Regions from separate parts of the Streptomyces sp. NPDC001135 genome, predicted to be linked through region 3. Evidence: riboswitches for the same ligand, from Rfam matches in the RefSeq annotation. Region 3 holds a riboswitch; each other region holds the start of a gene.
What was found. A riboswitch is a leader RNA that binds a small molecule or an ion and turns the genes downstream of it on or off. The one in region 3 is predicted to bind cyclic di-AMP.
Positions count from the first base shown of each region.

Region 1: another riboswitch for cyclic di-AMP. It lies ahead of ACWC94_RS05310 (M23 family metallopeptidase); the one in region 3 lies ahead of ACWC94_RS08980 (M23 family metallopeptidase).
Region 2: another riboswitch for cyclic di-AMP. It lies ahead of ACWC94_RS02575 (transglycosylase family protein); the one in region 3 lies ahead of ACWC94_RS08980 (M23 family metallopeptidase).

Region 1 is NZ_JBSFKD010000003.1:21,752-26,022, reverse strand. It holds gene ACWC94_RS05330 (GTP cyclohydrolase II) at 1-316, opposite strand, end outside; gene ACWC94_RS05325 (MarR family winged helix-turn-helix transcriptional regulator) at 399-956, opposite strand; gene ACWC94_RS05320 (dihydrofolate reductase family protein) at 1,017-2,153, shown strand; tRNA gene ACWC94_RS05315 (tRNA-Met) at 2,202-2,275, opposite strand; cyclic di-AMP (ydaO/yuaA leader) riboswitch at 2,587-2,733, shown strand; gene ACWC94_RS05310 (M23 family metallopeptidase) at 2,743-3,771, shown strand; gene ACWC94_RS05305 (aldo/keto reductase) at 3,851-4,271, shown strand, end outside.
Region 2 is NZ_JBSFKD010000001.1:528,941-533,211, forward strand. It holds gene ACWC94_RS02565 (cytochrome P450 family protein) at 1-382, shown strand, start outside; gene ACWC94_RS02570 (transglycosylase family protein) at 533-1,645, shown strand; cyclic di-AMP (ydaO/yuaA leader) riboswitch at 1,843-2,016, shown strand; gene ACWC94_RS02575 (transglycosylase family protein) at 2,021-2,722, shown strand; gene eno (phosphopyruvate hydratase) at 3,015-4,271, shown strand, end outside.
Region 3 is NZ_JBSFKD010000005.1:87,608-91,878, reverse strand. It holds gene ACWC94_RS08985 (alpha-galactosidase) at 1-1,223, shown strand, start outside; cyclic di-AMP (ydaO/yuaA leader) riboswitch at 1,524-1,685, shown strand; gene ACWC94_RS08980 (M23 family metallopeptidase) at 1,690-2,595, shown strand; gene ACWC94_RS08975 (SGNH/GDSL hydrolase family protein) at 2,813-3,598, shown strand; gene ACWC94_RS08970 (TetR/AcrR family transcriptional regulator) at 3,787-4,271, opposite strand, start outside.

The DNA of each region.
Region 1 (4,271 bases), on a different contig from region 3:
TGTAGAGGCCGATGCCACGGCCCTCCTGGCGGAGGTAGAGCAGGACGCCGCCGGTGGTGGCGATGCGTTCGACCGCCTCGCGCAGCTGGGGTCCGCAGTCGCAGCGGGCCGAGCCGAAGACGTCGCCGGTCAGGCACTCGGAGTGCAGGCGCACCAGCGGAACCGGGCCGGGGTCGCCGAGCACGACGGCGACATGCTCCTGGCCGTCGGCCAGGCCGTGGAAGGTGACGAGTTCGGCGTCGACGCTGTAGCCGTCGTCGAAGCGCAGCGGTACCCGGACGCGGGCGCGCGGCGTGGCGGCGGTGGTGTCGGGCATGCGGGTCCCTCCGGGGAAGGTGCTTCAGATTTGAAGCAGTGATCGTGCGGGGACCCTACCGCATGATTAAAACTTGAAGCAATTAGTTTTCGGGTGCCTGGTGGGACTCGGGGGGTGCGGGCGGGGCCGACGAGGAGCAGGACGACCGGCGCCGCCAGGGCACGTCCTCCGCGCCGGGTGCGGCATCGTCGCCCTGCAGCCCGCGGGCGATCCCGGTGCAGATCTCCTCCAGTTGCCCCACCTGTTCCGGGGTGAGCCGGTCGAACAGGGTGGCGCGTACGGTCTCGACGTGCCCGGGCGCCGTACGCTCCAGCACGGCCAGTCCCTCGTCCGTCAGCACGGCGATGCTGCTGCGCTTGTCCCAGCGGCAGTCCTCACGGCGCACCAGCCCGTCCCGCTCCAGACGGGTCACCGCATAGGTCAGCCGACTGCGCGTGATCTTCAGCGTCTCCGCGAGGTCGGTCATGCGCAGCCGCCGCTCGGGCGCCTCGGAGAGGTTGGCCAGCACGGAGTAGAACAGATGGGGCATGCGGGCCGTCTGCTGGAGGTTCCGGTCGATCGCGTCGTCCAGCAGCCGGGCGGCGGACAGGTAGGCGCGCCAGGCGCGCTGCTCCTCGGCAGTGAGCCAGCGGGTCGTCATGCCGCCAGTGTAGGTTTGTTTCAAACTTGAACCAAGAGTGACTTCAGGGAGAGCGCGCCGATGTCGTACCCCTATGTGCTGCTGTCCGCCGCCGTCTCCCTCGACGGCTACCTGGACGACACCGGCCCCGAACGGCTCCTGCTGTCCAGTCCGGCCGACTTCGACCGGGTGGACGCGGTCCGGGCCTCCGTCGACGCGATCCTGGTCGGCGCCGGCACGATCCGCGCCGACAACCCACGGCTGCTGGTCAACTCCGCCGAGCGCCGCGCGGCCCGCGTGGCCGAGGGCAGGCCGCAGTACCCGCTGAAGGTGACCGTCACCGCCACCGGCGACCTCGACCCCGGCGCCCATTTCTGGCACACCGGCGGCGACAAGCTCGTCTACACGACCGACAAGGGCGCCGAGCGAGCCGCACGCCTCCTCGGCGGCACCGCCGACATCGTCCCGCTCGGCCCCGACCTCGACTGGCGCGCCCTGCTGGGTCATCTGCACGACGTGCGCGGCGTACGGCGGCTGATGGTCGAGGGCGGCGGCACGGTCCACACCCAGCTGCTCCGGCTGGGCCTGGCCGACGAGCTCCAGCTGGTCCTCGCCCCGCTGTTCGTCGGCGACCCGGCCGCCCCCCGCCTGTTCGGGCCGGGTGCCTACCAGGCCGGCCGGCTGCGCCTGACCGAGACCCGCCGCATCGAGGACGTCGTCCTCATGCGCTACGAGCCCACGGCCCCCGGCACCGGCCCGGTCCCCACCGCCGCCGACCGGCACTGGCTGCGCACCGCCTGCGAGCTGGCCGCGTTGTGCCCGCCCTCGGAGACGGCGTTCAGCGTCGGCGCGGTGGTGGTCGCCGCCGACGGTACGGAGCTGGCCCGGGGGCATTCCCGGGAGGGCGGCGACCCCGTGGTCCACGCGGAGGAGGCGGCGCTGGCGAAGACCGATCCGGCGGATCCGCGGCTGGCCGCCGCCACGGTGTACTCCAGCCTGGAGCCCTGCGCCCGGCGTGCCTCACGGCCGGCGCCGTGTGCCGAGCTGATCCTTCGGTCGGGGGTGCGGAGGGTGGTCACGGCTTGGCGGGAGCCGGACACGTTCGTCTCCGCGGCCGACGGGACGGGGCTCCTGGTCACCGGGGGTGCGCAGGTGGTCGTACTGCCGGAGCTGGAGGGACTGGCCAAGGCACCGAACGGGCATCTGCTGGGGCACTGAAAAACACCCGGGGCCGGAATCCACTGGATTCCGGCCCCGGGCCTTCAGTAGCGGGGACAGGATTTGAACCTGCGACCTCTGGGTTATGAGCCCAGCGAGCTACCGAGCTGCTCCACCCCGCGTCGTTGTGACTCCAGAGTACCCCATCCGCGGGGCGGCTCGCACACCGCTTTCCCGCGGGCCGCCCCGGCCCCGGTGATCCTCTGTACGGACAGTGACCGGACGACCGCCCTCCGCATAACATCTGAGTCACCATCAAAAACGCCGAGACTCCTGAACGCCGGTCAACTCGCCCGTTTTGCAGGACTCCTGACCGGTACGTCCGGGCCGGAAAAGGTTAATGATCAAGGCGGATGGCTTGGAAAGTGACCAGCAGGTCTATTAACGTTCGATAACGCAGCGCGGTCGTCCCAGCCGTCACAAGAGACGGCTCCGTGCGCACGCGCCGAATCCCGCGAGGGAACCGGGGAACCACCACCTTGGGGTGAATCACGCGGATGCCGTGACCGGTATACGCGCGTAGGAGACCTTCCTGCTCCGAACCCGTCAGCTAACCCGGTAGGCGGAGGAAGGAAAGGAGTACGCCCGCGTGGCGTCCAACCGGCCTACCCCAGAAGCCCCGTTCATGCCCGCGGAGGCCGAGCCCGAGACCTTCGGCTACGGCGCCTACCGCACCGAAGAGGGCCCCTGGGAGGAGTGGAACCCCACCGAGGACTCCCTCGCCCCCGTCCGCGGCCGGCACCGTGTCGCCAAGCAGCGCGGCGGCTTCGCGCGCAGCTCCACCGTCCTCGGCGTCGGCGTGATGGCCGCCGTCGGTGCGGGCGGCATGGCCAGCGCCAACACCGGTAAGCCGCCGGTCTCCATATCCCTGCCGGACCTGGACTCCGTCGGTCACCTCTTCGGCGACGACGCCTCCGACGCGCCCCGGACGGACGGCAGCACGCTCAGCAACGCCGGCGTGACCTCGGCCGACAGCAAGGACTCCGACGCGGGCGAGACCCTGCGCAACCGGATCATGGCCCAGGCCGAGCAGCAGCGGAGCAAGGCCGACAGCAGGGCCACCGCCGCCGCGCTCGCCGCCGCCGAGAAGCAGACCGCCGACACCGCGGCCAAGGCGGAGCAGGACGCCGCCGCCAAGGCCGCCGCCGCCAAGCAGAAGGCCGAGGCCGACGCCAAGAAGGCGGCCGAGGCCAAGAGGCTGGCCGAGCTGGCCAAGCAGTACCAGCTGCCCGTCGTCTCGTACACGATCACCGGCACCTTCGGCCAGCCCGGCGCCATGTGGTCCTCCGGCTACCACACCGGCCTCGACTTCGCCGCCCCCACCGGCACCCTGATCAAGGCCGTCCACGGCGGCACGATCACCCAGGCCGGCTGGGCCGGCGCCTACGGCTACCGCACCGTCCTCACCCTGGACGACGGCACCGAGCTGTGGTTCTGCCACCAGTCCTCGATCAACGTCTCCGTCGGCCAGAAGGTGTCCACCGGCGAGGTCATCGGCCGCATCGGCGCCACCGGCAACGTCACCGGCCCGCACCTGCACCTGGAGGTCCACCCGGGCGGCCAGGCCACCGGCATCGACCCGGCGCCGTGGCTGCGGGACAAGGGCCTCAACCCCTGAGCGTGTCAGCCATGTGAACCGTGGGAAGTCGGCGCCGGCGGTGGAATGCGATCATCCACCGCCGGTGTTGATGTGAAGCATGACTTCTCTGCGCCCACTCGGTTCCTCCGACCTCGAGGTCTTCCCGCTCTCCCTGGGCGGCAACGTCTTCGGCTGGACCGCCGACGAGGAGACCTCCTTCGCCGTCCTCGACGCCTACACGGCCGCCGGCGGCAACTTCATCGACACCGCCGACGCCTACTCCGCCTGGATCGAGGGCAACAAGGGCGGTGAGTCCGAGACGATCATCGGCAAGTGGGTCAAGGCCCGCGGCAACCGCGACAGCGTCGTCATCGCCACCAAGGTCAGCCAGCACCCCGAGTACCAGGGTCTGTCCGCGACCAACATCAAGGCCGCCGCCGACGCCTCCCTGCGCCGCCTGGACACCGACTACATCGACCTCTACTACACCCACTTCGACAAGCCCGAGGTACCGGTCGAGGAGATCATCGGCGCGCTGG
Region 2 (4,271 bases), on a different contig from region 3:
GGTGGAGCTGGCCACCTGGCGGTTCGCCACCGAGCCGCTCACCATCGGCGGCCAGGACATCGCGCCGGGGGACCCGGTGCTCGTGGTCCTCGCGGCGGCCGACCGGGACCCGGAGCGGTTCGCCGACCCGGACGCGCTGGACCTCGCCCGCCGCGACAACCAGCACCTCGGCTACGGCCACGGCATCCACTACTGCCTCGGCGCGCCGCTCGCCCGGCTGGAGGGCCAGACCGCGCTCGCCACCCTGCTCACCCGGCTGCCCGACCTGCGGCTCGCCGTGGATCCGGACGAGTTGCGCTGGCGCGGCGGGCTCATCATGCGCGGCCTGCGCACCCTGCCCGTGGAGTTCACGCCGGCCGCCGGCGCGGCCGGGCGCCGGTGAACGTGAAGGGCGTTCAACTTTGTGATCTTCACGTGATCTGCGCGGCATTAACTTGTGACAAGTGATCGTCTGCGGATACGTTCACCCATCAGCGTGGCGACGGATTTCAGCGCGCCGCGCCGCTCCTGCTGTCGCACGAAAGGCTTCCGCATGCTCTCCGGGAACGGTCGTCACCGTCGCCCCCGTCAGGCTCCGGCCCTCCTCGTCGCGGCCGGAGTGACCGGCTCCGCCATCGCCATCCCGCTGCTCGGTGCCGCGAGCGCCAACGCGGCCGACGGCACCACCTGGGACAAGGTCGCCGAGTGCGAGAGCGGCGGTTCCTGGAGCGCGGACACCGGGAACGGCTACTACGGCGGCCTGCAGATCTCGCAGGACGACTGGGGCAGGTACGGCGGTACGCAGTACGCCGACAGCGCCGACCAGGCCAGCCGCTCGCAGCAGATAGCCGTCGCCGAGAAGATCCTGGCCGACCAGGGCACCAAGCCGTGGGCCACCTGCGCCCTGCTCTCCGGTCTGACCTCCAACTCCGCTTCGGTCGACGTCGACACCGGCGTCGGCGGCCCGGGCGGCACCGGTGGTTCGGCCGGCACCTCCGGCTCGGCCGGGACCTCCGACTCGTCCGGTCTGCCGGATTCGTCCGCGCAGGACTCCGGTTCGGGCCCGGGTTCCGGCCCCCACTCCGACCCGGGTTCCGGCACGGGCTCCCCCTCCGCGTCGGACTCCTCCGGCCCGGACTCCTCCGCTCCGGGCGCCTCCGGTCCCTCCTCGGACCCGAGTGCCACGCCGGCTCCGCGGAAGGGTCACCACGCCACGAAGACCCCGGATGCGCCCGGCGGCTCCACCGGAACCAGCACCCCCAAGTCCGACAAGGGCGACAAGTCCGGCTCGACCGGCAATGGCGGCTCGCAGGGCGGCGACAGCTCGCCGACGGCAACGCCCGGTACCGACGAATCGGACAATTACCAGCAGTCCGCCGGTTCTTGGAGCCTGGTCGACACCGGCACGCTCAGCAGTGGCGGACGTCACCGCGGCGAGAGTGCGGACGAAACCGTGACAAACGGTCAGAACGCCCCCGCTTCCGGCCGTCACGCCGACCGTGCGGCCGGCACCTACACGGTCCGCGAGGGGGACACCCTCGCCTCCATCGCCGACTCCCTGGGTGTCGACGGCGGGTGGCATGCGCTCTACGACGGGAACAAGAGCGTCATCGGCGCCGACCCGAACCACATCGCCGCCGGTCAGACCCTGGAAGTCGGTTCCTAAACGGGCGGAGGACAGCGGCAGTTGACGCCCCGTTTCGCCGTTGATGTCCGATTCGGTGAAAGTGTGGGATGAGTCTCAGAAGCCCTGATCGTCTTTGAAATTCCCTCGATCACGTGTCTACGGTCGAGGCCGCTCGTCACCACGAGCCCCGGCAGTCGCAACGCCGAATCCTGCCAGCGGTTGCCCGGGAACAGTCGTCGCGTCAAGCGCCGTAGGCAGGAGCGGGGGACCCAAGGTAAGTGCCGGGCCCGGCGGTTGACGCCGGAACCGGCTGGGGGTGAAGCCGCGCCTCGCGAGAGCGAGCGTGCGGCCGGGCAACTCAACCGGCCCGAACCCGACAGCTCACCTCGCAGGCGTCGGTGAGGGGATCGATCCATGCTGTTTACCGGCAAGGGCAAGCACCGTCGTCCGTCCAAGGCCACCCGTGTCATCGCGCTCGCCGGTGTCACCGGCGCCGCCGTCGCCGCCCCGCTGATGGCGGCCGGCAACGCCTCCGCCGCCACCGCCTCCGAGTGGGACGCGGTCGCCCAGTGCGAGTCGGGCGGCAACTGGTCCATCAACACCGGCAACGGCTTCTACGGCGGGCTGCAGTTCTCCGCCTCCACCTGGGCCGCGTACGGCGGCACCGCCTACGCCCCGCAGGCCAACCAGGCCACCAAGGCGCAGCAGATAGCCGTCGCCGAGAAGGTCCTCGGTGCGCAGGGCAAGGGTGCCTGGCCGGTCTGCGGCACGGGCCTGTCGAGCGCCGCCTACAACGGCTCCGCGCCCAGCACCCCCTCGCACACCACCTCGTCGAAGACGACCGCGCCCAGCACCACCACGCGCTCCGACCAGCAGGCCGCCTCCCGCTCCGCCGAGCGCACGGCCCCGGCGAAGAGCAAGACGGTCACCACGCCGACCGGCAAGAAGGTCAAGAAGGGCGACGGCGAGTACAAGGTCGTCACCGGTGACACCCTCAGCTCCATCGCCGCCAAGCACCACGTCCAGGGCGGCTGGCAGAAGCTCTTCGAGCTGAACAAGGACATCGTCGAGGACGCGAACCTCATCTACCCGGGCCAGCAGCTGCACCTGAAGTAAGCGGCAGCGGCCCTCGGCCCGCCCCCCGTCCCCACGGACTCCCCGCCCCGGCGCGTGTTCCCCCGTACGCGCCGGGGCGGGGTCTTTTGTGCGCGCCCCGGGCAGTCATGTGCGTGCCTTCTGCACCCACCCTTTGTTCCGTTCAGGAACAATGGGTACCGTCTGCGTGTCCCTCCCCGTCCACGGGGCGGTCGGTCGGTGGCCGATCCCCCGGAGACGGTTAGGCTCTAGTCGCAAGGCGCAGCCGTAAGGCAGCAAGCCCCGCACTTCCAGCGTCACATCCAAGAAGGAGATGCTCGTGCCGTCCATCGACGTCGTCGTAGCCCGGGAAATCCTGGACTCCCGAGGCAACCCCACGGTCGAGGTCGAGGTCGGCCTCGACGACGGCAGCACGGGTCGTGCCGCCGTCCCGTCCGGCGCCTCGACCGGCGCCTTCGAGGCCATCGAGCTGCGCGACGGTGACCCCAACCGCTACCAGGGCAAGGGCGTCGAGAAGGCCGTCCTCGCCGTCATCGAGCAGATCGGCCCGGAGCTGGTCGGCTACGACGCCACCGAGCAGCGCTTGATCGACCAGGCCATGTTCGACCTGGACGCCACCGACAACAAGGGCTCCCTCGGCGCCAACGCCATCCTCGGCGTCTCCCTCGCCGTCGCCCACGCCGCCTCCGAGGCCTCCGACCTCCCCCTCTTCCGCTACCTGGGCGGCCCGAACGCGCACCTGCTGCCGGTGCCGATGATGAACATCCTCAACGGCGGCTCGCACGCGGACTCCAACGTGGACATCCAGGAGTTCATGATCGCCCCGATCGGCGCGGAGTCCTTCTCCGAGGCCCTGCGCTGGGGCACCGAGGTCTACCACACCCTGAAGAAGGTCCTGAAGGGCAAGGGCCTGTCCACCGGCCTCGGCGACGAGGGCGGCTTCGCCCCGAACCTCGGCTCCAACCGCGAGGCCCTCGACCTCATCCTCGAGGCGATCAAGGAGGCCGGCTACGTCCCCGGCCAGCAGATCGCCCTCGCGCTCGACGTCGCCGCCTCCGAGTTCTACAAGGACGGCACGTACCTCTTCGAGGGCAAGGAGCGCTCCGCCGCCGAGATGACGGAGTACTACGAGGAGCTCGTCGCGGCCTACCCGCTCGTCTCCATCGAGGACCCGCTGTTCGAGGACGACTGGGCCGGCTGGAAGGTCATCACCGACCGTCTGGGTGACAAGGTCCAGCTGGTGGGTGACGACCTGTTCGTCACCAACCCCGAGCGCCTGGCCCGCGGCATCGAGGAGGGCACCGCCAACGCCCTGCTCGTCAAGGTCAACCAGATCGGCTCGCTGACCGAGACCCTGGACGCCGTCGAGCTGGCCCAGCGCAACGGCTTCAAGTGCATGATGTCCCACCGCTCCGGCGAGACCGAGGACGTCACCATCGCCGATCTGGCCGTCGCCACCAACTGCGGCCAGATCAAGACCGGCGCCCCGGCCCGTTCCGAGCGTGTCGCCAAGTACAACCAGCTGCTGCGCATCGAGGAGATCCTCGACGACGCCGCCGTGTACGCGGGC
Region 3 (4,271 bases):
AGCGCGCGTACGTCATCCCGGACGCCGGGCGGGACCGGCCGGTGCTCTTCAACTCCTGGGAGGCGACGAACTTCGCCATCTCCGAGGAGCAGCAGCTCGCGCTCGCCCGCCGGGCCGCCGGAATCGGCGTGGAGCTCTTCGTCGTGGACGACGGCTGGTTCGGCGCCCGCACCAGCGACCGCGCCGGCCTGGGCGACTGGACCCCCAACCCCGACCGCTTCCCGCACGGCCTGAAGCCGCTGGCCGACCAGGTGCACGCCCTCGGCATGCGGTTCGGCATCTGGGTCGAGCCCGAGATGGTCAACCCGGACAGCGACCTGTACCGCGCGCATCCCGACTGGGTGCAGTACCAGCCGGGACGGAAGCGGACGGAACTGCGCAACCAGCTCGTCCTCAACCTCGCCCGCGAGGACGTCCAGGAGTACCTGTGGGAGCAGCTGAACACCCTGCTCGCCGGCGCCCCCATCGACTATGTCAAGTGGGACTTCAACCGCTGCTTCACCGATGCCGGCTGGCCCGGTGAGCCGTACCCGCAGCGCCTGTGGGTGGACCACGTCCGCGCCCTGTACGCCCTGCTGGACCGGCTGCGCGCGGCCCATCCCTCCGTCGCCTTCGAGTCCTGCTCGGGCGGTGGCGGCCGCATCGACCTCGGCGTCGTGAGCCGCACCGACCAGGTGTGGACCTCCGACAACACCGACCCGCTGGACCGGCTCGCCATCCAGTACGGCTTCAGTCAGATCCACCCCGCGCGGATCATGGCCGCCTGGGTGACCGACAGTCCGAACACCCAGCTCAATGGCCGGGTCAGCTCCCTGCGGTTCCGTTTCGTCAGCGCCATGGCGGGCGTTCTCGGGGTCGGCGGCGATCTCACGGAATGGACCGATCAGGAGCTGGCCGAGGCCCGGTGGTGGGTCGGGCTCTACAAGGAGATCCGCCCGGTCGTCCAGCGGGGCGACCTGTACCGGCTGCGACCGCCGGCCGGTGGTCCCAGTGCCGTCCAGTACGTCCTGGGCGAGGAGACGGTGGTCCTCGCCTGGCTCCCGGCGCAGAGCCACGGCGAGCCCGTGCCGCCGCTGCGCCTGCGCGGACTCGACCCGGCGGCGTCGTACGAATGCCGTGAGACGGGTGAAGTCCACCGCGGGGCCGTCCTGCTGCACCACGGGCTGCGCACCGGACTCAAGGGTGACCTGGATGCAACGGTTCTCCGGCTGCGCCGTATCTGAACCTTCTGCCCGAATTGGCGCCTTCATTCCAACTCGCCGGGGAATAAGGGCTCGTGGCCGGGTGTGCGTGAGGAGCGTCATATTCGTGACCGTGCGTCGCACGTCATGTTCACGTAATTCCCATGGTGAAAAGGGAAAGGGAAAGGGTGGAGCGGACGGAATTCACGGAGTGTGACCGAGATGTCCCGTGAGCGATCTTCGTCACGTCGAACGGCGGGAACGGGATGCTTGTTTCCCCGCGTCCCACTCGCTTACGTTCGCCACCGATCCGGACGGAACGCCGCATCCTGCCGCCGCCCGGAGTCCCACACACTTGACCCGTGTTCGGCAGGAGCGGGGGACCCACCAGGTACGACTGCCTGTCCGGTCTCCGCGACAGGCTCGGGGTGAAGCCGTGCGCGCACGGCCGGGCAGCTCCAGCCCGAACCCGACAGCTCACCTCGCAGGCGCCGGAGAGGAATGCGCCATGCCCGGTAAGGGCAAGCACCGACGCCCCAAGCCCCCGCGTCTTTCCCGCTCGATCGCCCTTGCCGGAACCGGCGGCGCCGCCCTGGCCCTCCCGCTCGTCGGCACCACCGGGGCGCATGCCGCCACCGTCCCGCAGTCCGTTTCCGCCCGGGCCGCGCAGTCCCTCGAGGCCCCGGTGGACAAGGCCGCCGCGCAGCCGAGTCCGGAATGGCGCACCTACAGGGTGAAGTCCGGCGACTGCCTGTCAACGATCGCCGACGAGCAGCACGTCGCGGGCGGCTGGCACCGCCTCTACGCCGCCAACCGGCAGGCCGTCGGCGACGACCCGGCGCTGATCCACCCCGGCCTGAAGCTCGCGCTCGGCCGGCGGTCCGCACCGGCTCGCACCGAGCCCGCGCCCGCGAGCCGGCCGTCCGCCGACTCGTCCCGCTCCACGTCCCAGGCGGCCCCGGCGCCGAGGACCTCCGGCGCCGCCGCGACGGCGACCACCTCCACCGGCTTCACCCTCCCGGTCGCCGGCGCCACCATCGGCACCGGCTACCACGTGGCCGGCAGCATGTGGTCCAGCGGCTACCACACGGGCGTCGACTTCGTCGTACCGACCGGCACCCCCGTCAAGGCCGTCGCCGCGGGCACGGTCGTCTCCGCCGGCTGGGGCGGCGCGTACGGCAACCAGGTCGTCCTCAGGCTCGACGACGGTCACTACGCGCAGTACGGCCACCTCTCCCGGCTCTCCGTCTCGGCCGGGCAGACCGTGACCGAGGGCCAGCAGGTCGGCCTGTCGGGCGCCACCGGCAACGTCACCGGCCCGCACCTGCACTTCGAGATCCGTACGACCCCCGACTACGGTTCCGACATCGACCCGGTCGGCTACCTCCGCGGGCACGGCGTCGCCGTCGTCTGACACCCCGCCACAACCGCCTGCCTGGCACACGGCCGAAGGCCGGACCCACGATCCCCGGGTCCGGCCTTCGGTGTGTCCGCCTTATTCCGGGTACGCAAACGAATTAAGGGTGTCTTATCTCACCGTTCGTCAACCCCTGCCTACGGTCGCGTAGGTCACATCCGAAGGTGAATCATGGTCCGACGTGGCAGACGATTCGAAGAATGACAACAGATCAGTGATCGGGTCGTACGTGGCGGTGGGGGACAGCTTCACCGAGGGCGTCGGCGACCCCGGGCCCGACGGGGCGTTCGTGGGCTGGGCCGACCGGTTCGCGGTACTGCTCGCCGACCGGCGGCCCGAGGGGGACTTCGAGTACACCAATCTCGCGGTGCGCGGGAAGCTGCTCGACCAGATCGTGCAGGACCAGCTCCCGCAGGCCGTCGAACTCGCCCCGGACCTGGTCTCCTTCTGCGCGGGCGGCAACGACATCATCCGCCCCGGCACCGACCCGGACGAGGTGGCCGAGCGCTTCGAGCGGGCCGTCGCCCGGCTGACCGAGGCGGCCGGCACGGTGATGGTGACGACCGGCTTCGACACCCGTGGCGTCCCCTTGCTCAAGCATCTGCGCGGCAAGATCGCCACGTACAACGGGCACGTCCGCGCCATCGCCGACCGGTACGGCTGCCCGGTGCTCGACCTGTGGTCCCTGAAGTCCGTGCAGGACCGCAGGGCCTGGGACAGCGACCGGCTCCATCTCTCGCCCGAGGGGCACACGCGCGTGGCGCTGCGCGCCGGCCAGGCCCTCGGCCTCGACATCCCGGCCGACCCGGAGCAGCCGTGGCCGCCGCAGCCGCCCCGGGGCACGCTGGACATCCGCCGCGACGACGTCCACTGGGCCCGCGAGTACCTGGTCCCGTGGATCGGCCGCCGCCTGCGCGGCGAGTCCTCCGGCGACCACGTCACCGCGAAGGGCGCCCTGTCCCCCGACGACATCAAGCTGCGCATCACCTCGGTGGCCTGACCGACACCCGCGTGCCCCGCACACCCGTGGTGCGGGGCACGGTCGCGTCCGGCGGTGCGCGGCGGCGCCGGGCCGTACGGGTCGGGTCCGCCCTGCCGGAAACCCGCGGGGCCCGGCTGTGCCGGGGACGGGCGGGGCCGGCGGTGGCGGCCCGTGTCCCGCGGGCAGGGTGCCGCCCGGCGCTGAGGTCAGCGTTCGTTCAGGGTCTTCCGGTCCAGGCCCAGTTCCCGGGCCAGCGCGTCGTCGGCCCACTCCTGCGCGCGTGTCCGCGGCACCGCTCCCGGGTACGAGGTCAGCTGCACGGCCAGCCCGTCCAGCAGCGCGGTCAGCCGCAGTGCGGCACCGGCGGGGTCGGCGCAGGTGAACTCGCCGGCCGCCACGCCCTCGGCGACGACGTCGGCGATCGCCGCCTTCCACTGCTTGTCGAGGTCCCGGGTGACCTCCCGCAGGGCCGGCTCGCGCAGGGCCGCCGCCCATCCCTCGATCCACAGCCGCCAGCCCTTGGCCTGTCCGGTCGGCGCGTACCAGCGCACCGCGGCCCGCAGCCGGCGCAGCGCGGACGTCCGCCGCCCCAGCAGCTTGCGCAGATGCGCGAGGTCGTCCTCCGCCGCGTACGCGAACGCGGCCGCGACCAGCTTCTCCTTCGTCGAGAAGTGGTACAGCACCAGCGCGT